Regions from separate parts of the Brevibacillus sp. FSL L8-0520 genome, predicted to be linked through region 2. Evidence: riboswitches for the same ligand, from Rfam matches in the RefSeq annotation. Region 2 holds a riboswitch; each other region holds the start of a gene.

Region 1 (5,319 bases), 1.3 Mb from region 2:
GGAGGGCGTCATCTCGCTCGGCGTAGGGGAGCCGGACTTTGTCACTCCTTGGCGTGTCCGGGAAGCATGCATCTCATCGCTGGAGCGGGGCTATACGGCCTACACGTCCAATGCCGGGCTGTTGGAGCTCAGAAAAGAAATTCACAAATACCTGGAGGAGCGCTTCTTTGTTTCGTATCATCCGGAGACAGAAATGCTGATCACTGTCGGGGCCAGTGAAGCGATTGACATCGCGCTGCGCGCCATCATCGACCCGGGCGACGAGGTGCTGGTCGTAGAGCCCTGCTACGTATCATACGAGCCGGTTATCCGGCTGGCTGGCGGGGAGCCTGTCTTCCTGCGGACGAACGCTGAGCAGCAATTCAAGCTGACGCCGGAGGAGCTGGAAGCCCACATCAGCCCGCGGACCAAAGCGATTATCTTCTGCTACCCGAACAACCCGACGGGCAGCACGATGACTGCCGAGGAGTGGAGCAAGCTGCTTCCGGTGATTGAAAAGCACGATCTGCTGGTCATCTCCGACGAGATTTACGCCGAGCTGACCTATGGAAGAATGCACGACAGCATCGCGGCTCTGCCGGGGATGAAGGACCGGACGATCTTGATTTCCGGCTTTTCCAAGGCATTTGCGATGACGGGATGGCGGCTCGGCTATGTCTGCGCTTCTCCCGACCTGCTTGCGGGGATGCTGAAAATCCATCAGTACACGATGCTGTGCGCGCCGGTAATGGCTCAGATGGCTGCCTTGGAAGCGCTGCGTCACGGACAGGCAGACATGGAGCGGATGGTGGAGAGCTACCGTCAGCGCCGCAACTTCGTCGTTCAAGGGTTTCAGGACATCGGCCTGGCCTGCCATGAGTCGGAGGGAGCCTTCTACGCGTTTCCTTCCATTCGCTCTACGGGCCTGGAGGCAGCCGAATTTGCCGAACGCCTGCTGATGGAGGAAAAGGTGGCAGTGGTGCCGGGTGATGTGTTTGGCGACTGCGGCAAGGGCCATATTCGCTGCTCCTATGCGACTTCGCTGGAACAGCTGCAAAAGGCGCTGGAGCGGATGGGACGTTTTGTCCAAAAGGTTTCTGCCAAATAAGATTGGCGTGCATGGAAAAAGGCCGGGAGCTGATCCCGGCCTTGCCTGTTGGATGGTGAGCACATCATTGCAGGAGAGCAGGAGAGCCGCCGCTTATGATTGCTCGTTGGTCAAATCCACTTTGTGCAGCGGAACGACCTTGGTTTTTTTCGTGTATTTGTAGCCCAGCCAGACGAGGATGAAGAGCGGCAGGCCGATGTACGATACAAGTGCGCCGCCCCAGTCGATCGTCTCGCCGGTAAAGGCGGTGTAGTTTTGGCCAAGCACGACGATGAGGCAGATGATGAAGGCGAGGATCGGTCCAAACGGGAACCATTTCGCCCGGTAAGGCAGTTGCTTCAGATCGTAGCCTTGTGCCAGATACGCCTTGCGGAAGCGGTAGTGGCTCACCGCAATCCCGAGCCAGGCGATAAAGCCGGACATCCCGGAAGCATTCAAGAGCCAGACGTAGACGGTGCCATCCCCGAACAGCGAGGACAGAAAGGCAAACATCCCGATAAGCGTTGTCAGCAGGAGGGCGTTGGTCGGCACGCCGCGGCTGTTCACTTTGGCAAAAAGCTTGGGAGCTCTTCCTTCTTTGGCGAGAACATACAGCATCCGCGTAGACGCGTACATCCCGGAGTTGCCCGCCGAGAGGACGGATGTCAAAATGACGGCGTTCATGACAGAAGCGGCAAAGGCAAACCCCGCTTTTTCAAACACCAGCGTGAACGGGCTGACTGCAATGTCCGTAATGTCGCTGTTTATGAGATTCGGATTGTCGTACGGGATCAGCATCCCGATGACGAAGATCGCAAAAATATAGAACAGCAGGATGCGCCAAAAGATTTGCTTGATGGCTTTCGGAATGTTGCGGGCCGGGTCCTCGCTCTCGCCTGCGGCAATCCCGACCAGCTCGGTTCCCTGGAAGGAAAAGCCGGCGATCATGAAGACGCCGAGCATCGCCATAAAGCCGCCGCTGAACGGCGCATCTCCCTTGGTAAAGTTGTGGAAGCCGACTGCTTCGCCGCCCATAATGCCAAAAATCATCAATACGCCGACGATGATAAAGATGATGACCGTACTTACTTTGATCAAGGAAAACCAATATTCGGATTCGCCGTATCCTTTTACTGATAACATATTTAAGCCAAACATAAGGACGAGGAAAAGCGCGCTCCAGAGAATGGACGGCGTGTCCGGGAACCAGTATTTCATGATGAGCGCACCGGCTGAAAGCTCGACGGCAATCGTGATCGCCCAGTTGTACCAGTAATTCCATCCGAGCGCGAAGCCGAGGGACGGATCGACAAATTTGGACGCATAAGTGCTGAAGGAGCCGGATACCGGCATGAACGCCGCCATCTCACCGAGGCTCGTCATCAGGAAAAAGACCATCAGGCTGATCGCTATATAGGCAACCAAAGCACCGCCCGGACCGGCAGAGTGAATGGAGCCGCCGCTCGCCAGGAAAAGTCCGGTACCGATCGATCCGCCGATGGCGATCATCGTCAAGTGACGGGCTTTCAATCCGCGTTGCAATTGATTGGAAGACATAAAATAAAAACACGACCTTTCTCTTGATTTGCGGGAAGGAAGGCCGGAAATAAAAATACCACCACAAGCCAAAAACGGCAAAAGGGCGGTATGATCCAATCCCCACCAAGCCTTCACGGAAGATAGCACACCACGCTTGCTCGGCTGGCAAACGTGACAGTTCTGTCCCTTGTCGGGTACAGCCCCAGCCTGTGTGTACAGAGAATACACGGCAGACTTCGGCAGCTTTTCCTTCTTCTGGAGTCATCAATCTTCTCTGGATCTCGTACAGAATAATATAAAAGCCGCGACCTCTATCCTCATCGTGTCTGATGAGGATAATTGCTATGAGATTATGTTATGGTTCAAGTATATGGGTTTTTCCTTTAAAATCAAGTGTGATTTTGTGGCAGTGAGGTCCGGGACATCGCGACGGTCTATTATTTTTGGTTTATCGAAGCTGGAGAAGGGTACGAAGGAAAAGAGGGCCATGCTCTGACAGTATGAAGATTATGGTGTGGATATGACAGCTAATGGGATCGCAGGCTGCAAAAAAATGTGTAACAGATGCTACAAAAACCATCTAGTCATCTAAGTCTTTATTCATGGTAAAATAGTACCATAATTAGGAATGTTAGATGTCTTCCCTTCAAAGACACTGCATAGCTCGAACGCAAATAAAGGAAAGAGGTGAGCCGTTTTCATGAAGCGGAGTCTGCATCGACTGTTTTTGATGTGCCTCGCATTTCTGATCTGCTTTACCGGTTTTTCGCTGGAATGGACAAGCAGTCCTGCTATGGCTGCGTCGGCGGTAAATCGCACGAACGATCCGTTAAACGGGGATTGGTCCAAGCCGTATGCCGTAAAGTACGATACGACAGAGGCCGATCTGATGGTCCGGGTCGGGGATATCGACAATCTGGGCGGAGGCTGGCCGAACGGCTACGATCCATTTTCGGGAAAAAGCACAGGGGCCCCATATCCGAAAGTAACTCACCAGCCGACCGATCCGGCAGGAACGGACCAGCTGATGGTGATCAGCTCCTTTCAATATCCGGATTTGCGGAACCCCAAAAATGATGCCAATGATCATGTGGCGGACGGCTATACCCGAAACAATTACAGCAAGACAGCCAATCCGGTCGTTCCCATCAAGGTAACCTTTGACACGAAAAACACCCCGATCGAAGGGGCCATTCTCCAGATGTTCATCAATGACTATCAGCCGCGGAAGTATCCGGGGCGGGTCAAATATACAGCCGAGCTGAACGGCGTCCGGGCGCCGTTTCTGGAGAACGTTATCAACTCGCTCAACCAGCATGGGCCGATCGGAAAGCTGATCAGCGTCCAAATTCCGGATGAATACCTGCCGCTCTTGAAGGACGGAAGCCTGACCATCCTTCTCGATGACAAGACGACGCGAAATCCGTACGGAGACGGTGCAGCCATCGATTTTGTCAAGCTGCTGATCAATCTCGGAGAGTACAAGCACACCGGTACGATCAAAGGCAAGGTTACGGATTCGGGCTCGCCTCCCAAGCCGCTCGCGGGTGCTGTCGTATCTGCCGGGGGAATTGTTTCGGCAGTGACGAATGCGAAAGGCGAGTACATCCTCCAGGATGTCCCCGCAGGTCTGGTCTCTGTGGAAGCGGCCAAGGACGGGTACATCCCGCAGCTCAAGCTGATTGAAAACTTTGAGGCAGGAGACACCGCTATACTGGACTTTCAGCTCGCCCCGCAGCCAAGCGACAACGCCTACCTGCAAAATCTGACGGTAAAAGGGGAGACACTGGTCCCGCTTGAGCCCGGCTTTGACAGGTCGCAAGGCAGCTATGACGTTCATTTGAACAGCCATGTCCAAACTGTTGCGATCACCCCCACGCTCGAAGACAGCAGGGCGAGCATGACCGTAAACGGAGAGAGTCATCAGAGCGGCACCCCCAAGGTGATCCCGGTCAAGCCGGGTGCGACCAAGGTCACGATCGTCGTCACGGCGCAGGACGGAAAGACGAAACGCACATACGAGGTGACGATCCATACGCCGCTCACATCGGTGGACCTCGCCCGTTCCCTGTCCAAATCGGCGATCAAGCTGGGGGAAACGAGTGTAATCCGCTACACGGTCACGCCCAAGTCCTTTTCGGCTGAAGGATTGGCCGACAAACCCGCCGGCAGAGCAACGGGGATTCGTCCGTTCTTTTTGCTGAATCAGCCGTTTGTCTACGGAAAAGGCTATGACATCGGTTATGAACTGGACAAAGTGAAGGTGAACGGAAAGGGGAATTCGAACAACGGCGGACTTGCTTTGGGTGGAAGAGGAAAAAGCCATTTTCTCAGTGTGATGAGATCGGGCTATAGCGGCGAAGTGTCTGTCAACCAACAGCTCACTGCGGAACCGAGCGCAAAGCAGGATGACATTTTGGACACGCTGAAAGATTTGATCCGCTCGGGAGTCAAGGAAATCACCATTCCCCTGGTAGACGAAAGCCAGCTCGCCGATATGCTGAAGGGCCGCGATTCGGTCACGGTCAACGCCTTTGCCACTTTTGGTTTGTCTGTAGTCAACAACAGGGTAATCGCTAATTTTGCGGGCTATGGTCCGTTGCCGGAGACATTCGCCGTCACGGACGTTACGCTGACCGAGCCGTTCCCTGCGGAGGTGCCAATCGAGAGCATCGATAAGTCGTGGAGCAAGCGAAGCGACAATGGGACGCTGA
Region 2 (5,319 bases):
CAGCTCTCGGGAATGCTCTATTTCATTTGCCAGAGAGGTGAATTTCATATCAGAGACCAGTTCTCTGACTTGTTTCAAAGCGATTCTCGATGTGGCCAGGATATCCTTCAGCTCTTCCTTGGCCTGCGAGGGATCTTTGTCTATCCATTTTGTAGCCAGCTCGCTTTTCAATTTGATCATGGTCAGGGTTTGCCCCAGTGTATCATGCAGATCTCTCGCGATACGCTGCCTTTCCTCCTGTTGGATAAATTTTCCGAGCTGTTTATTTGCGGCATCCAACTCACCTTGCAGGGTCTTCGCTTTTTCTTTGATATAAATCACAATCGGAAAAAACATTTGAATAATCATAAACGGGAGAAGGATCGAATTCTCATCGAGAAGGTTGCCCGTTCTCTTCCAGAAAACAGCCATAAACATGAGGGCGATGGCTGCAATCCCTACACCAATATGCCATTTGGACTTTGATCTTCCCAGAAGATCAGCAAAGATGAACCCATAAAACAGGAGATTCGGACCGACATACATACCGAGCAGAGCAAGCGTAACAAAGCCGGTGAGAACGGCCGCCAAAAGGTATAGATTCCGATACCAAAGCCCCATGTAAAATGAAACGAGGAATGCCAGCAGAAGAATGAAGCTTCCCGAGAGACCAAGCGTTGAATTCGAACGTAGAACATAATAAAACAAAAACACAACCGATATGACATCTAAGAGCAGATAGTTTTTGATTTGTTCTCTCGGGTAGAGCTTCCTTATCATTGATAGCCTCCAGAGCGGTTATCTCGTATCGAAAATCCCTATTGCACGTCTACGGAGCGTTTCCATAGGTCCAAACCTGAAACCTTGAAGCCATGCCGTTGCAAACAGTATTTGGAATACGGATATTCCGATCCAAACTACGATAATTGTCACGGAATCCAGCTTTCCGCCAAGAGCAAAACCCCAACCGTAGAAAAGAATGGAACAAATGATATTTTGCATGACATAGCAGCTTAAAGACATTTTTCCGGCATTTTCAAGAAGGCCCCAAAGCCAATTCAACTTCGTATATTGTATCATTCTTCCAATAATCGCCAAATACCCTACGGAAAGAAGGGGCGCGAATAAATAGCGAACAGGGAGATCAAAAACGCCTCCAGGGATAAAAATCAACAGGTTTAAAGGCAAGCCGATAAACATTCCCAGTTTGAAAAGCTTGTCGCGCTGTTTTTTGCCGTTCTCATCTTGAGAAAAGACCCCCGCACGCATGAAGCGAACACCAAGCAAAAATAAAAAGACATTCATGGGAATCGTGAAGATCGCTTCCAATCTAAGCGGGACGAAATGAGACAGGCGATAATGGACTTGCTGCAGCCAAGAGCCGTCTCTATAAAGAGCGATGACTTCGTCAGAACCGCGCAGTGTCATATTGGCATCAATCAGACTAATCACCAGGATCCCCAGGATGGCAGTTGCATGCAGGCTTCCAAGCACTTTCATCGTTATGGATATCAAGCGGTCGCCGCCTTTGACGATGTAGGCGACGATCATTGCAGTTATGCCATAGCTCATTAAGATGTCATACTCCATGACCAGGGTAAAATGCAGCAAGCCTTCCAGGAATAAAAGCGAGGATACCCAAATATAGATTCCAGGCCAAGCGTTCCCTTTGCGAATGGCTTGCTGATATTTTAGCTCAAGTCCTACTCCAAACATGATTGTCAACAATCCCAGCAGCTTCCCGTTGACGAGAAATAACACGATCATCCTGATGAGATCGTCTTTTGCCCACCACCCAGAATAATCATATGTCGTAAGGTAGGTAAGATCCCCCAAATGGGCGAAAATCCATATGTTTGTCCCTAACGTCCCGAGGATTGCAAAGCCTCGCAGAATATCAAGAAGACGGATTCTTTCTTTGCGTTGTTCCATATCCCTCACCCTTTTGCGTATGAATTTCATGTAGTCTTAGTGTAGCCATGAAAAGAGCGAGGGAACATTCACACCTGTAAAGAGATGTTTATGACTCGTGTCATAAAGTTTGTAACAAGCAATCAAATCAAGCCGTTTGCTGGTCGGCCTCAGATGGTGGAATTGGCTCAAGGCTGTTTTCCAAGGGACAGGAAGAGGATGGGAGTCCCCGCTATGGTAAGTAACAAATGATAAAATACGGGTGATGCTATGTTTATAAGGAGATTGGTACCGTTCGTCGTCTGTTTCCTGCTGGCTGCTTGTGCGAGCTCTACTGTAAGCATTGATAAAATAAAAAAACTGAGCTTTCAAGTATTCTTACCGGAGTCTCTGCCGGATGGTTATACTGAACAAAAAACGCTCTTGGATCTAAATGAAGGGTCTCTCTTAATCTCGTACGTAAACAGCGATACGTACATTGAACTTCTGCAAATGAAGAAATCAACATACGACTACCATCCGATGATCGAGTGGTACGCAAATAAAGGCAACAGTCAGAAATCCGATGATCGGTTTGAGATAGTCGGCAATTATGTGGTAGATATGGATAATTCGTTAAACAAACAAGGTGTGTGGGAAGCAGTATTTCTGCCGAAACAAGACTTGGACAGTCAGACGAAATACAACGAGCTTCGCTATTATCATCTGCAGTCAAACAGCAACGAAGAAGAGCGGAAAACATTCATGGAGAGCCTCGCCCCCATACATTGATGAGAGGAATAAGTCTTTTTGCGCATACAGGAACGCAAAAAATAGTCTGCCAGCATCATTTGGAGAAAAGACCCAGGTTGACAGAATTAACATAACATTGTAAACTCAAAAACATAATTGAATATGGACCTCACTTAAAACAGTGAGGTAGAGGTTGCGATATTTAACAGTCCTTGGCGGAGTTCGAGAAAGCGTTGATGCCAGGGAGAAGGAAATGTCGCCGAAGCTTGCAATATTTCTCGGTATTGCATTGCTGGGTCTGCAGTTAAGAGCTGCAGGACTGTCTCAATAAATGACCCGATTTATTGAGTTGTGCTATCTCATCTGGGAAAAGAGAGGTATTTGGGCAACTATGTTTGTAGTGCGACCTGAGTCTATCTCAGGTCGCTTTTTGCATTTTTTCAGCCAAAAAACCAGAAGCCAAAGGAGAAAATGAACCATGAAAAAACAGTCATCATTCATAGCTATGTTTCTATCCGCTGTACTTTTGCTCGCAGGATGTGGGACAGGCGGAGGCAGCTCGCAATCTGCCTCAACCGATGAGGGAACATTCAAGGTAGGGATGGAAGCGGGATACGCTCCGTTCAACTGGACCCAAATGGACGATTCCAACGGTGCTGTGAAAATCGACGGCAATGCGGAGTACGCAGGCGGATACGATGTAGAAATTGCGAAAAAGATTGCGGATGGCCTGGGCAAAAAATTGGTCATCGTGAAAACGGAGTGGGATGGCCTTGTTCCTGCATTAACCTCCGGCAAAATCGATGCGATCATTGCAGGGATGTCTCCAACTGCAGAGCGCAAACAAACGATCGATTTCTCGGACAACTACTATAAATCCAATTTGGTCATGGTCGTGAAAAAAGGCGGAAAATACGAGAACGCTACTTCGATCCAGGATTTCAAAGGGGCAAAAGTGACTGCCCAATTGAATACATTCCACTATTCCGTGATCAATCAAATCGAGGGCGTCGTTCAGGAGCCTGCGATGGACAACTTCCCGGCGATGCGCGTAGCGCTTGAATCCGGAATGATTGACGGTTACGTCTCTGAGCGTCCGGAAGCCGTCAGTGCCTCCACGGCCAACCCGAACTTTGCCATGGTCGAGTTTACGGATGGATTTACGACCTCGGAAGATGATACGGCCATCGCTGTCGGCGTGAAAAAAGACAGTGAATGGACGAAAAAAATCAATGAGATTTTATCCGGCATTTCGGAGGAAGAGCGTACCAGGATCATGGATACAGCCATCAAAAATCAACCAGCAGCACAATAATCGCTTGCGAACCGGCTGCATCTCCATGCAGTCGGTTTTATGCGCATAGGGCAGGGGAGCTTCCCTGCATGAACGGAGGAGAACGATGAGCTTCGAGTGGATTGTAAAAATCATTTCCGAAAACTGGCCCATGTTCCTTCGCGGAGCGGGAATGACCCTATTCATCGCTTTGCTCGGAACGATTTTGGGAGCCATCATTGGCCTATTGATCGGGCTTATCCGGACGATCCCCGTTCCGGAGCGGGGAGCCAAAAGGGCGATTTTGAAAGCAGTCAATGCCATTCTAGCTACGTATATCGAATTTTTCCGGGGAACACCGATGATTGTGCAGGCGATGGTCATCTACTACGGTTCCGCCTTGGCATTCGGGGTTGATATGGACCGGATTCTGGCCGCCGTCTTCGTCGTGTCGATTAATACGGGAGCGTACATGGCCGAGATTGTTCGCGGCGGGATTATTTCGATTGACAAGGGACAGTTTGAAGCAGCCCATGCGATTGGGATGAATCACGTTCAAACGATGATGAATGTCGTGCTGCCGCAAGTGATTCGCAATATCCTGCCGGCAACGGGGAACCAGTTTGTCATCAATATCAAGGATACTTCCGTACTCAATGTCATTTCGGTCACCGAATTGTATTTCACGACCAAATCGATTGCCGGGAATAACTTCAGATATTTCGAGTCCTTTTTTGTTGCGTGTGTGATGTATTTCATCATGACCCTGATCGTCACGAAAATTTTGCGCTATTTCGAAAGAAAGCTGGAAGGCCCGGACAATTACGCCGTAATGGCGAATCCCGTGCAGGTAGAAGGCAAGAAATAATCGAGGAAGGAGGCGAGCATATGGAGGCCATCATAGAAATTAAACACGTCAACAAATACTTTGGCAGTCACGAGGTATTAAAGGACATCGATTTTTCGGTCAAAAAAGGAGAAGTCGTCACGATTATCGGTTCCTCCGGATCGGGCAAATCAACGCTGCTTCGATGCATCAATCTATTGGAAAAGCCGAGCGGCGGGGAAATTATGTATAAGGGTGAAAACATTTTAGACGAGAAGCACGACATTTTCACCTACCGCCGAAAGCTGGGCATGGTATTCCAGCAGTTTAACCTGTTCAATAATCACAATGTGCTGAGCAATTGCGTGGTCGGGCAAGTAAAGGTGTTAAAGCGATCCAAGGATGAAGCTGAAAAAGTCGCGATGAAGTATCTCAAAATTGTCGGGATGGACAAGTATGTGAACGCCAGGCCGAATCAATTGTCGGGCGGGCAAAAGCAGCGCGTGGCCATTGCGCGGGCTCTTTCCATGGAACCGGATGTGATGCTGTTCGATGAACCGACATCGGCGCTTGACCCGGAAATGGTGGGCGAGGTGCT
Region 3 (5,319 bases), 1.8 Mb from region 2:
TCATAAAGGATCGACGCGCTGCGAAGCGGCTCCTGATTCGGAGGAGCATGTCCAAACGCTGGATCAAAATGTGTTTCGGCACCTGGGAATCACGCCAGGGGAGGTTTATCTCAAGTCGGAACTCGTGCAAAGGACACGCGAGAGAGTATCCCCAGATGATTTGGCCCATTTATGCGAGGGGTGCTCGTGGTTATCCTACGGTGTCTGCAAGGAGGGAATAACCGAGCTTCGCAAAGGAAAAAACCCTGAACCTTCCTAATTTTTTCTGACGTGCTTCGAGGATTTGGGAAAGAAAGATCAGGGAGGGAACGGCAATGACGGAGGAAGAGTGGGGCATCCTCTACAAACTTGGCTTTCGCATGGAAGAAGGAAAAGTGAAACATCTCAAGCTGGGAGTCGTAAAAGAAATTGAGGATTTTTCGGGTTTTGATTCACTCTCGGAGTTGGAAGCATTCGCAAAGGAATGCTTGCGGACCCGATGCCTCGTAAACAAGCAGACGAAACGCGATAAACGGCAAAGGGGTTGAACGGATCGTGGAGCTTGAAGATCGAGTGACACTAACCCGTAAGTTGGATGAGGTAAGGAAATGGGAATCAGACCAGAACGATCTGTGGTTTTGGGAAAAGCTTGGGCGCCTCCCCTTTGTCTTTCTGGACCGGATCACGCCAAACGTGGTGCGGGACAAACTTGGCACAGCCGTCGACGAACTGGTTGCCTTTTTGGAGAACGGAGGGAAGTACCTGGTACGTGAGCGGGATATCCACACCCGCTTTCAGGAAGCGTTCCCGAGGAAGGACGAGCAGTCGCTAGAAACGCTTCCGATCAATCAGCGTCCACTCGCGCAAATGGATAAAATCGCCGCAGAGCTGAGCGAGTCGCGTGCCACCTTTGCAGCCGTACAAGGAGCCACCACAGGCTTTGGCGGCATCTTTACGCTTGCAATCGACATTCCTCTGCTGCTGGGCACCTCGCTAAAGGTACTGCAGGAGATGGCGATTTGCTACGGCTATGATCCGCAGGACAAGCGGGAGCGGCTGTTTATTGTCAAATGTCTGCAGTTCGCTTCCTCGGATATTGTAGGAAAGCAGGCGATCCTGGAGGAGCTGTCTTCTTTCGACAATCCTTCCAAAGAGCGGGATGTACTCTCTCAGCTTCAGGGCTGGCGAGAGGTAGTGGTGACCTACACGGAAAATTTCGGGTGGAAAAAGCTGTTTCAGATCGTACCGGTCGCGGGAATGCTCTTCGGCGCTTATCTGAATCGCTCGTCTGTCCGTGACGTGGCGGAGACGGGCATGATGCTGTATCGCAAGAGAAGGATTCTCGAGCGGCTTGGCACGGAGGCGTAGCTGTAGTGTGAACAAAAGCCCAAATGGCCGAATCGGCCGAACAAATTGCCCAGCCAAACGCCGAACCGAATTATTGAACCGATTTTCTGAATTGCAACCGTCCAGATTAAGTGATGCTGCCGCTCCTACGTCGTCTCCAGCTCCTCGGCGGTAATGGCAAAGATCAGGTGATCCTCCCATTTACCGTTGATTTGCAAATAGCGAAGCGACAGTCCTTCTTCGCGAAATCGGTTTTTCGCAAGAACCTTGATCGAGCCTGTATTGCGCGGCATGACCGCAGCTTGAACCCGGTGAAGCTTTGCTTCGGTAAACGCAAATCGGATGACTTCTCCTACTGCTCTGGTCATTATTCCTTTGCCGTTATGAGATTGATCGAGGAAATAGCCGAGTGTAGCGTTTTGCCAGGCTCCGCGCACGATATTGGAGAGGTTGACGCGGCCGACGAGGGTTTGATCAGGGCCGACGAAAATGCCGAACGAATAGCCTGTCCCTTCGCGAAAGCTTCGCTCTGCCTCCTCCAACTGCTGGTACTGCGCTTCAATTGTGTAAAAAGAAGCGGGGCGGATGGGTTCAAAAGGCTGCAGAAATTGGTGGTTTTGTTGCCGCAAAGAGGCCAGGGCAGGGGCATCGCTTGCAGACAAGGGACGAACAAGAAACGCAGAAGGTGCAAACATCTTCAGGTTCAGCCTCCTATTCACATATAGGGTGGATGGAAAGTTTAGCATGAATCAGGACTGTTGAAAAGAGGGAAAAGGGAGTCGCTGACAATGCCGTCCAGCAGGAGCGGCCCACTCTCGATTCAACAGTTGCCACCGGGTACGGAATTTGGTACAGTACAGGGTAAGTAAAGCTGAACAATTGCATATTGCCTTCTAAATAGAGGCGCGCTGCGGATGAGTACTTCTTTTCATCAGGAATGGGGAAAGGGAAGAGGAGAAAAGGCCAAAGCGCCGAAGTTCTGGCCGCATCCCCATTGGCGGCAGGGCTGGGGTGCTCGTGAATAATGATCATCCTGTCATAGGAGAAGTTTCTCTTATGGAGCGCTATTTACGTTTGCTTGTCCGGTATCAAAAAGCAATGAGTATAGCGTTTGCACTCATTGCTTTTTCTACATTCATTTCAAGAAAAGTGGAGGAGAAGTACTGTGAACATGATGGATGCCAATGAAATTATCTCGTTTATTCAAAAAAGCGAAAAGAAAACGCCTGTAAAGGTATACCTCAAAGGGGATTTGGACGGCATCGACTTCGGTCCCAGCGCAAAAGCCTTTTTGAACGGCGGCACGGGAGTCGTTTTCGGGGAGTGGAAGGAAATCCAGCCTGTTCTGGAGCAGCATGCGGATAAAATCGCGGATTATGTAGTGGAGAGCGACCGCCGCAACTCTGCGATTCCGCTTTTGGATACAAAAAACATTCAGGCACGCATTGAGCCAGGCGCAATCATTCGCGACCAGGTGAGCATCGGCAACAACGCCGTCATCATGATGGGAGCTTCCATCAACATCGGAGCCGTCATCGGAGAAGGCACCATGATCGACATGAACGTCGTCGTCGGCGGACGCGGAACGATCGGGAAAAATTGCCACATCGGCGCAGGTGCTGTCATTGCCGGCGTGATCGAACCGCCATCTGCGTCTCCGGTCGTTATCGAAGACGATGTCGTGGTAGGAGCAAATGCGGTCATTTTGGAAGGGGTTCGCGTCGGAAAAGGCTCCGTTGTAGCCGCAGGAGCTGTCGTTATCGAGGACGTTCCGCCGAATGTGGTAGTAGCTGGTACGCCCGCACGCATTATCAAGCAAATCGACGAAAAGACACGCTCCAAGACGGAGATCAAGCAGGAGCTGAGACAGCTGTAAGGGAGAGGGTAGGCATGGACTGGCGTTCGCTTGATCAACAATACATCGTCTCTACGTACAAAAGACTGCCGATCGCTATCGCCAAGGGCGAGGGAAATTACCTCTACGACACGAATGGCAAGGGATATCTCGATTTGTTTACCGGACTTGCCGTAAACGTGCTCGGCCACTCTCACCCGCGGATTATTCAGGCCCTGCGGGAGCAAGGGGAGCAATTTTTGCACATCTCCAATATTTTCCTCAATCCCCCTGCGATCAAGCTGGCGCAGAGGCTGATCGAGCATACCATCCCGGGGAAAGTCTTCTTTACCAATTCCGGAGCAGAAGCGACCGAGGCGGCTATCAAGCTGATTCACAAATGGACGGCTGCCGAAGGTACGGGACGCTCAGGCATCGTGGTTCTGTCCAACAGCTTTCACGGCCGGACATTGGGAGCTCTTCGCCTGACCAGACAGCCTCACGTCTATCAGGATTTTCCTCAGCCCGATTTTCCGGTCTATGAGCTGAAGGCAGGAGACATTGATCAGCTTCGCGCTGTCTGTGAGGAACGCCGTCCTGCTGCCGTTTTGATGGAGCCGGTGCTGGGCTCGGGCGGTGTCGTCCCTCTGGCTGAAAGCTATTTGCAGGAAGTGGCGGCGATCTGCCAGGCGACAGGCACTTTGTTTGCAATGGATGAGATTCAGACAGGAATGGGACGGACAGGCAAATTATTCGCTTTTCAACACGCTGCTGTGACACCGGACCTCATTCTTTTTGCCAAAGGAGTAGGGGGCGGGCTTCCGCTCGGGGGTGTCATCGCAGGCGAAAAACTGCAAGACTTGTTCAAGCCGGGTGATCACGGCACCACGTTTGCGCCGTCACCGCTCTCTGCCGCCTTGGGGAATGCAGTTCTGGACGAACTGTTGGACGCAGCGTTCCAAAGTCAATTGCAGGATGTGACGCAATACCTGTGGGATCGTTTGGAAGATCTGCGGGCAGCCTTTCCTGAGCAGCTGCAATCGCTTCGCGGAAAGGGAATGATGGTGGGAATCCCGCTCTCGGTTTCACCGGAGGAAGTAAGCCGGCTTCAGCAAAATTTGCTGGAGGAGGGGATTTTGGTCGATGTTACGCAAAAAACCATTGTCCGTTTGCTCCCGCCGCTTACGCTGACCCGCGGAGATGTCGATCGTTTTATGGAAGCCTTCACCCGCGAAATGAGCCAGTTGGCGGCCGGAAAGGAGGCGTAGCAGCGTGAGTGTTTCGACGTTTGTCCGTATCCGCAGAGATCTGCATCAAATTCCCGAGCCCGGGTTCGCGGAGTTCAAGACACAGCGTTACCTGCTCGATTATCTGGAGCAGCTCCCTGCAGAGCGGTTTGAGCTCAAGACATGGAAGACAGGCATTCTCGTAAAAGTGGCAGGCCGCAATCCGAAAAGAACGATCGCCTGGCGCGCGGACATGGACGGGCTTCCCATCACGGAAGAGACCTCCTATCCATTCCGCTCCAGGCACGAAGGGTATATGCACGCATGCGGACACGATATGCACATGGCGATTGGCCTCGGCATTCTGACGCATTTCGTCCATCATCCCATTGACGACGATCTCCTCTTTATCTTCCAGCCTGCAGAAGAAGGACCTGGCGGAGCCAAGCCGATGATGGAGAGCGAGGAGTTTGGAGAATGGCGGCCGGATTGCATTTTTGCCCTGCACATCGCTCCAGAGTATCCCGTAGGCCATATCGCGACAAAGCCAGGCATTCTGTTTGCCAACACATCCGAATTGATGATTGATCTGGTCGGAAAAGGCGGACACGCGGCATTTCCGCATAAGGCAAACGACATGGTAGTCGCGGCAAGCCATCTGGTGACCCAGCTGCAGTCGGTCATCTCCCGCAATATTGATCCGCTGGATTCGGCTGTCATTACGGTCGGGAAGATTGAGGGAGGTACGCGGCAGAACATCATCGCGGAGAAGGCAAGACTGGAAGGGACGATCCGGACGTTTTCCACCGATTCCATGACCCGGGTGAAGGACCGGATTGAAGCCCTGGTCAAAGGGGTGGAAGCGGGATTCGAGTGCAAGGCCGAGATCGATTACGGCTGCGGCTATGCTCAGGTGTACAATCACGAGGAAAT
Region 4 (5,319 bases), 1.8 Mb from region 2:
GTGATGCTTGGTTCCCCCGAAACGGCGGAAGTCCAGAAGTCCTTCTGGTGTACGGTTGAACATGACGCCCATCCGGTCCAGCATGTAGATGATGCCGGGAGCGGCGTCACACATTGCTTTTACAGGCGGCTGGTTGGCCAGGAAGTCTCCCCCGTATACGGTGTCATCAAAGTGTTCCCAGGTGGAGTCGCCTTCCCCTTTTGTATTAACGGCACCGTTGATACCGCCCTGCGCACATACGGAGTGGGATCGCTTTACCGGAACCAGGGAGAACAATTCGACGGGAACGCCTTTTTCTGCTGCTTTAATGGTAGCCATCAAGCCGGCCAAGCCACCACCGACAATGATCAGTTTACCTTTTGCCATGTATGAGTCCCCCTATCCCTATTGAATGAACGCTGCCATCGCGCTTAAGCCGATGAACGAAACGATAACGAAAATACCCATGGTTACGTAAGTGGCAATGCGTTGGGAACGCGGGCCGACAGTGATTCCCCAGTGAACGAGGAAAGACCAGATACCGTTGGAAAAGTGGAACACGGTGCTGAGAATCCCGATTGCGTAGAAAATGATCATTACAGGACTGCTCAGGATATTGGCCATCATGTCATAGTTGACTTCGGCACCCATCGCTTTTGGAATACGTGTCTCAAATACGTGCCATGCGATAAAGATGAGCGTGATAATACCTGTCAGGCGCTGCCACAGGAACATCTGGTTCCGGAATTGACTGAAGCTGCCGACGTTGTGCTTTGCTTGGAAAGCAATGTAGATCCCATACACAGCGTGGAACAGGATGGGAATGTAGATAAAGACAAATTCCAAGACAATCAAAAACGGAACATGTTCAATCAATCCTACGACCTCATTGAACGCTTCCGGTCCTCGGGTTGCCTGATAGTTCGCTGTCAAGTGGAACAAGAGAAACAGCCCGACTGGGAACAAACCGAGTAATGAGTGAAGCCTGTGACTCAAAAAGCTATGGCCTTTCGCCATACAGTGGTCCCCCTTTCAATTATATGTCGCGTCCTTTTCATAGAGCTTTTCTCCACTATCCTAACCCATTGCCACCATGGTTACACATAATCGAAGGGCGACTTTCTCCCTGGGCGTGGCAAATTGTGTCGGAATACGGAAAAAAGTTGGGCAAAACGTTGACCAAAACCAATTGTACTCCTGTCTTTATAGAGCGTCAAGACAATGAATAGACTAATTCTATTTTTAGAATGGACTAAAAAAATTTGCTATTTTCTATGAATCTGTCATATCCCGCTTCTCTTTCTCATACTACTATATCAAGTAACAAACCAGACCGCATTCTCTCGCAGGCCTCGGTGCAAAACCTTTGCAAAAAGGGACAAGCACCGGCCGCCTGTGCTAGAAAAGGAGGCATCCCGGTGAAAGAACAGGAACAACTCGGGGCACTGCTCCCCTCCCGTGTCATTACCGACATCGAACGCATTCACATGCCCTACCTGGGCTATCATCTGCTTCGCGAAAAACTGACAAGCACTCTTTTGGGAGAAAGCGAGCAAGCCATTCTCCACTGGCTGGGAAAAGACATTGGCCGTCAGATTCCGATCCAGTCCGCAGCGGGCCTCGTCATGCCTTTTATCAGGCTGGGCCTCGGCAAGCTGGATGTCCTGGAGGAGGGAGAGCGTCATTATCGATATCGATTGACGCACACGATTTTTTCATACATGCCGCCTGAACGAATTTTGCGCTCTCTGGCCCTGGAATGCGGAATCATTGCCGGAGCCGTCAACAGGTGGCAGGGCAGGGAGCCGGAGGTGCGAATGGAGCTGGCCGAGAAGGGGAGCGTCTTGATCTCTTTGGCTGTTTGAATGCGTGATTCTTCTGGTGCCATCACCTGAACAAAAGTCCCGGATCAGCTTCCCTATATTTATATAGAAGAAACAGGAAAATGGAATCAAATGCGCCTCGCTGCAATGAACAGCCAGACGGTCATATTTAACCCCCCTCTTCAACGAAAAGGGGGGAGGCGACTCTTGTATGTGGTTGTGCTTACAAACTGTGCACCACGGCTTCTTCGCTTACGTCCAAGCCGTAGGCCGTATGCAAGCTGCGAACTGCCAGTTCCGTAAGTTCTGCGGGAATCACGCAAGAAACCTTGATGTCGGAGGTGGATACCATTTTGATCGTGATGTCCTGCTCGGCCAAGACGCGGAACATCTCGGCGGCAACCCCCGGATTGTTCACCATGCCGGCACCGACGATCGATACCTTGGTCAGGCCCTCTTCATGATCGACTTTTTCAAAGCCAAGCTCTGCCTGATTGGAGGAGAGGGTTTCCAGCGCTTTTGGCAGGTCGCTGGCAGCCACCGTGAACGAGATGTTCGTCACGTCCGCATCATAGGAGCTTTGGATAATGATGTCTACATTTACCTGGTTGTCAGCCAGCGTATTGAAGAGGCGGGACAGGGTTCCCACTCGCGCAGGCATGCCCACGACCGTCAGTTTTGCCACATCTTCATCATGTGCCACGCCGCTTACTACTCTTCCTGTTTCCATATTGGCAACCTCCTCTACGTACGTACCTTCTTCAGCCGTAAAACTGGATCGGACGACGAGCCGCACTTTGTATGTTTTGGCCGCTTCCACAGAGCGCGGGTGAAGAACACCGGCCCCCAGATTGGCCAGCTCCAGCATTTCGTCATATGAGATACTGTCCAGCTTTTGCGCGGACGGAACGACCCGCGGATCGGCCGTATACACGCCGGCCACATCCGTAAAGATCTCGCATCTGTCGGCATTCAGGCCGGCTGCAAGCGCTACGGCAGAAGTATCGGAACCGCCTCGTCCCAATGTGGTTATTTCTCCTTCGGCACTGACCCCTTGAAACCCTGCCACAATGACGACACGTCCCCGGGCCAGTTCCTTTTGAATCCGCTCGGTTTTGATTTCCGTGATCCGCGCTTTGCTGTGGATCGCTTCTGTTGTGACACCAGCCTGCCAGCCGGTGAGAGAAATGGCGTCATAGCCGCGCTGATGCAGAGCCATGGACAAAAGTGCGATGGAGACCTGTTCACCTGTCGCCAAGAGCATATCCATCTCGCGCTCCGAAGGGTAGGCGGAAATTTGTTTGGCCATATCCACCAGCACATCTGTCGACTTGCCCATCGCGGATACGACAATGACCATATCATGGCCCGCTTTTTTATATTCAATAATCCGGTCTGCTACTCGAAAAATGCGTTCAATGCTACCAACGGAGGTCCCTCCGTATTTCTGCACGATCAACCCCATGCGGCTTCTCTCCCTTTTCCTTGAATAGACCAATGTCTCTATGGATATTCTCTGTCGAAACGAAACGTTGCATGAGTCTTTTCCTTATCAAAAAAGGCAACGACAAGGAAAATACCTGCCGTTGCCTACGTAATAGACAATATCGGTTCCTCCTTCCCTGGACCACGCAAGCCGCTGGCACAAAGCATGACAGTACAGCCCCTGTCATCTACACGCAGCAGACTCGTGAGATAGCTCTCCATCCGGCAATGGGGTATTGCTCGGATGACAGTCCTGTATTTGTTCAACACAGGCCCAGCACGCAAGGAAGCGGGTCTTCCCTCCGTACTTCGGCGAATCCCCCTTTCCGCTACCCGTCAACGATCCCGATCTCAGGGTGGTACTCATGGTTTTCGCGCCTCTACCTCACTCCAATAAAGGGAAGTGAGGTTACATATTCTGTTTGAAAGGGATTATATCACGCAAAAGGCACCGGTTCAAATATTATTTTGAACAATTTCTCAGCTCACATCTTCCTGAGATGGGCGATAATCTCCCGGGCCAGCTTGTCGCCAATCCCGAGCTGCCTGAAATCCTCGACAGTCGCCTCTTTCATCTTTTTCAGCGAACCAAAATGCTGGAACAGAAGCTTGCGCCGTTTTTCGCCGATGCCGGGAATGTCGTCCAACTGGGAAGAGAGCATCGTCTTTGTCCGGGCCTGCCGGTGAAACGTAATCGCAAATCGGTGGACCTCATCCTGCACGCGCTGGAGCAGGTAAAACTCATAGCTGTCCCGCTTCAGCTCGACCGGCTCGGGCGGATTCCCGTAGAGGAGCTGGGCAGTCTTGTGCTTTTCATCCTTGGCCAGACCGCATACCGGGATGTAGAGCCCCAATTCATTTTCCAGCACATCCATCGCAGCGCTGATCTGTCCTTTGCCTCCGTCAATTACGATCAGGTCGGGCAGCGTCTGGTTTTCCTTCAGCAGGCGCGTGTACCGGCGCCGGACTACCTCGCGCATCGAGCCGTAATCATCCGGCCCCTCGACGCTTTTGATCTTGAATTTCCGGTACTCTTTTTTGTCCGGGCGTCCATCTGTAAACACGACCATCGCAGAGACCGGCTCTGTCCCCTGAATGTTGGAGTTGTCAAACGCTTCGATCCGGTGCGGGGTTCCGATCCCGAGAATATGGCCCAGATTGTGCACAGCCTGAATCGTCCGGGCATCGTCCTTGGACATGAGCGCAAATTTCTCCTGCAGGGCAATGCGGGCATTCTCGCTGGCCATCTGCACCAGCTCCCGCTTTTTGCCGCGCTTCGGCGCATGCACCTTCACGCCCAGCCACTCGGCGAGCAGCTCCGGATCGCTTTCCTCCGGCAGCAGGATTTCCCGGGGGAGGGCATTCTGCTTGTCAAAGTAAAACTGGCTGACGTAGGACATGAAATCCTCTTTTTCGCCGCCGTAGTAAGGAAAAGAGGTCGTATCCCGCTCAATCATTTTGCCTTGCCTCATATAGAAAACCTGGACGCACATCCAGCCTTTCTCTACAGAAAATCCGATGATGTCGCGGTCGACCGTATCGGTGAAGGTCACCTTTTGCTTCTCCATGACCGCCTCGATGCTGCGGATCTGGTCACGGTACTCCTTGGCCCGTTCAAACTCCATATTCTCCGCCGCCTGCTGCATTTTCTCCGTCAACTGCTTTTTCATTTCCTCGTGGCCGCCGTCGAGAAAACGGGCAATCTCCTCGACCAGCCGCTGATTCTCCGCCGCCTCTACCTCGTACACACAAGGCGCCAGACATTGTCCCAAATGGTAGTAGAGACAGACCTGCTTCGGCATCGTTTTGCACTTGCGCAGCGGGTAGAGTCGATCCAGCAGCTTTTTCACCTCGGAAGCCGCGCCCGCGTTCGCGTACGGACCGAAGTAACGTGCCTTGTCCTTCAGCACTTTGCGGGTAATCTCCAGCCGCGGCTGCGCTTCGTTGGTGATCTTGATGTAGGGGTACGTCTTGTCGTCCATCAGTTTGACATTGTAGCGCGGATTGTGCTTTTTGATCAGATTGCACTCCA

Evidence for each region. Region 2 has a riboswitch for lysine ahead of NSQ24_RS25615 (transporter substrate-binding domain-containing protein). Riboswitches for the same ligand answer to the same signal wherever they lie in the genome.
Region 1: another riboswitch for lysine. It lies ahead of NSQ24_RS06280 (amino acid permease); the one in region 2 lies ahead of NSQ24_RS25615 (transporter substrate-binding domain-containing protein).
Region 3: another riboswitch for lysine. It lies ahead of dapD (2,3,4,5-tetrahydropyridine-2,6-dicarboxylate N-acetyltransferase); the one in region 2 lies ahead of NSQ24_RS25615 (transporter substrate-binding domain-containing protein).
Region 4: another riboswitch for lysine. It lies ahead of NSQ24_RS08590 (aspartate kinase); the one in region 2 lies ahead of NSQ24_RS25615 (transporter substrate-binding domain-containing protein).

The regions. Positions count from the first base shown of each region.
Region 1 covers NZ_CP150171.1:1,201,027-1,206,345, forward strand. The annotation lists gene NSQ24_RS06275 (aminotransferase) at 1-1,087, shown strand, start outside; gene NSQ24_RS06280 (amino acid permease) at 1,181-2,623, opposite strand; lysine riboswitch at 2,739-2,927, opposite strand; gene NSQ24_RS06285 (cadherin-like beta sandwich domain-containing protein) at 3,306-5,319, shown strand, end outside.
Region 2 covers NZ_CP150171.1:5,293,659-5,298,977, reverse strand. The annotation lists gene NSQ24_RS25630 (sensor histidine kinase) at 1-759, opposite strand, end outside; gene NSQ24_RS25625 (DUF418 domain-containing protein) at 778-1,911, opposite strand; gene NSQ24_RS25620 (hypothetical protein) at 2,383-2,661, shown strand; lysine riboswitch at 2,802-2,987, shown strand; gene NSQ24_RS25615 (transporter substrate-binding domain-containing protein) at 3,101-3,937, shown strand; gene NSQ24_RS25610 (amino acid ABC transporter permease) at 4,023-4,763, shown strand; gene NSQ24_RS25605 (amino acid ABC transporter ATP-binding protein) at 4,784-5,319, shown strand, end outside.
Region 3 covers NZ_CP150171.1:3,483,096-3,488,414, reverse strand. The annotation lists gene NSQ24_RS17395 (DUF1284 domain-containing protein) at 1-259, shown strand, start outside; gene NSQ24_RS17390 (hypothetical protein) at 315-527, shown strand; gene NSQ24_RS17385 (EcsC family protein) at 535-1,347, shown strand; gene NSQ24_RS17380 (GNAT family protein) at 1,473-2,021, opposite strand; lysine riboswitch at 2,217-2,401, shown strand; gene dapD (2,3,4,5-tetrahydropyridine-2,6-dicarboxylate N-acetyltransferase) at 2,492-3,202, shown strand; gene NSQ24_RS17370 (acetylornithine transaminase) at 3,217-4,428, shown strand; gene NSQ24_RS17365 (N-acetyldiaminopimelate deacetylase) at 4,433-5,319, shown strand, end outside.
Region 4 covers NZ_CP150171.1:1,710,361-1,715,679, reverse strand. The annotation lists gene sdhA (succinate dehydrogenase flavoprotein subunit) at 1-366, opposite strand, end outside; gene NSQ24_RS08600 (succinate dehydrogenase cytochrome b558 subunit) at 385-996, opposite strand; gene NSQ24_RS08595 (DUF2507 domain-containing protein) at 1,398-1,844, shown strand; gene NSQ24_RS08590 (aspartate kinase) at 2,026-3,267, opposite strand; lysine riboswitch at 3,491-3,678, opposite strand; gene uvrC (excinuclease ABC subunit UvrC) at 3,773-5,319, opposite strand, start outside.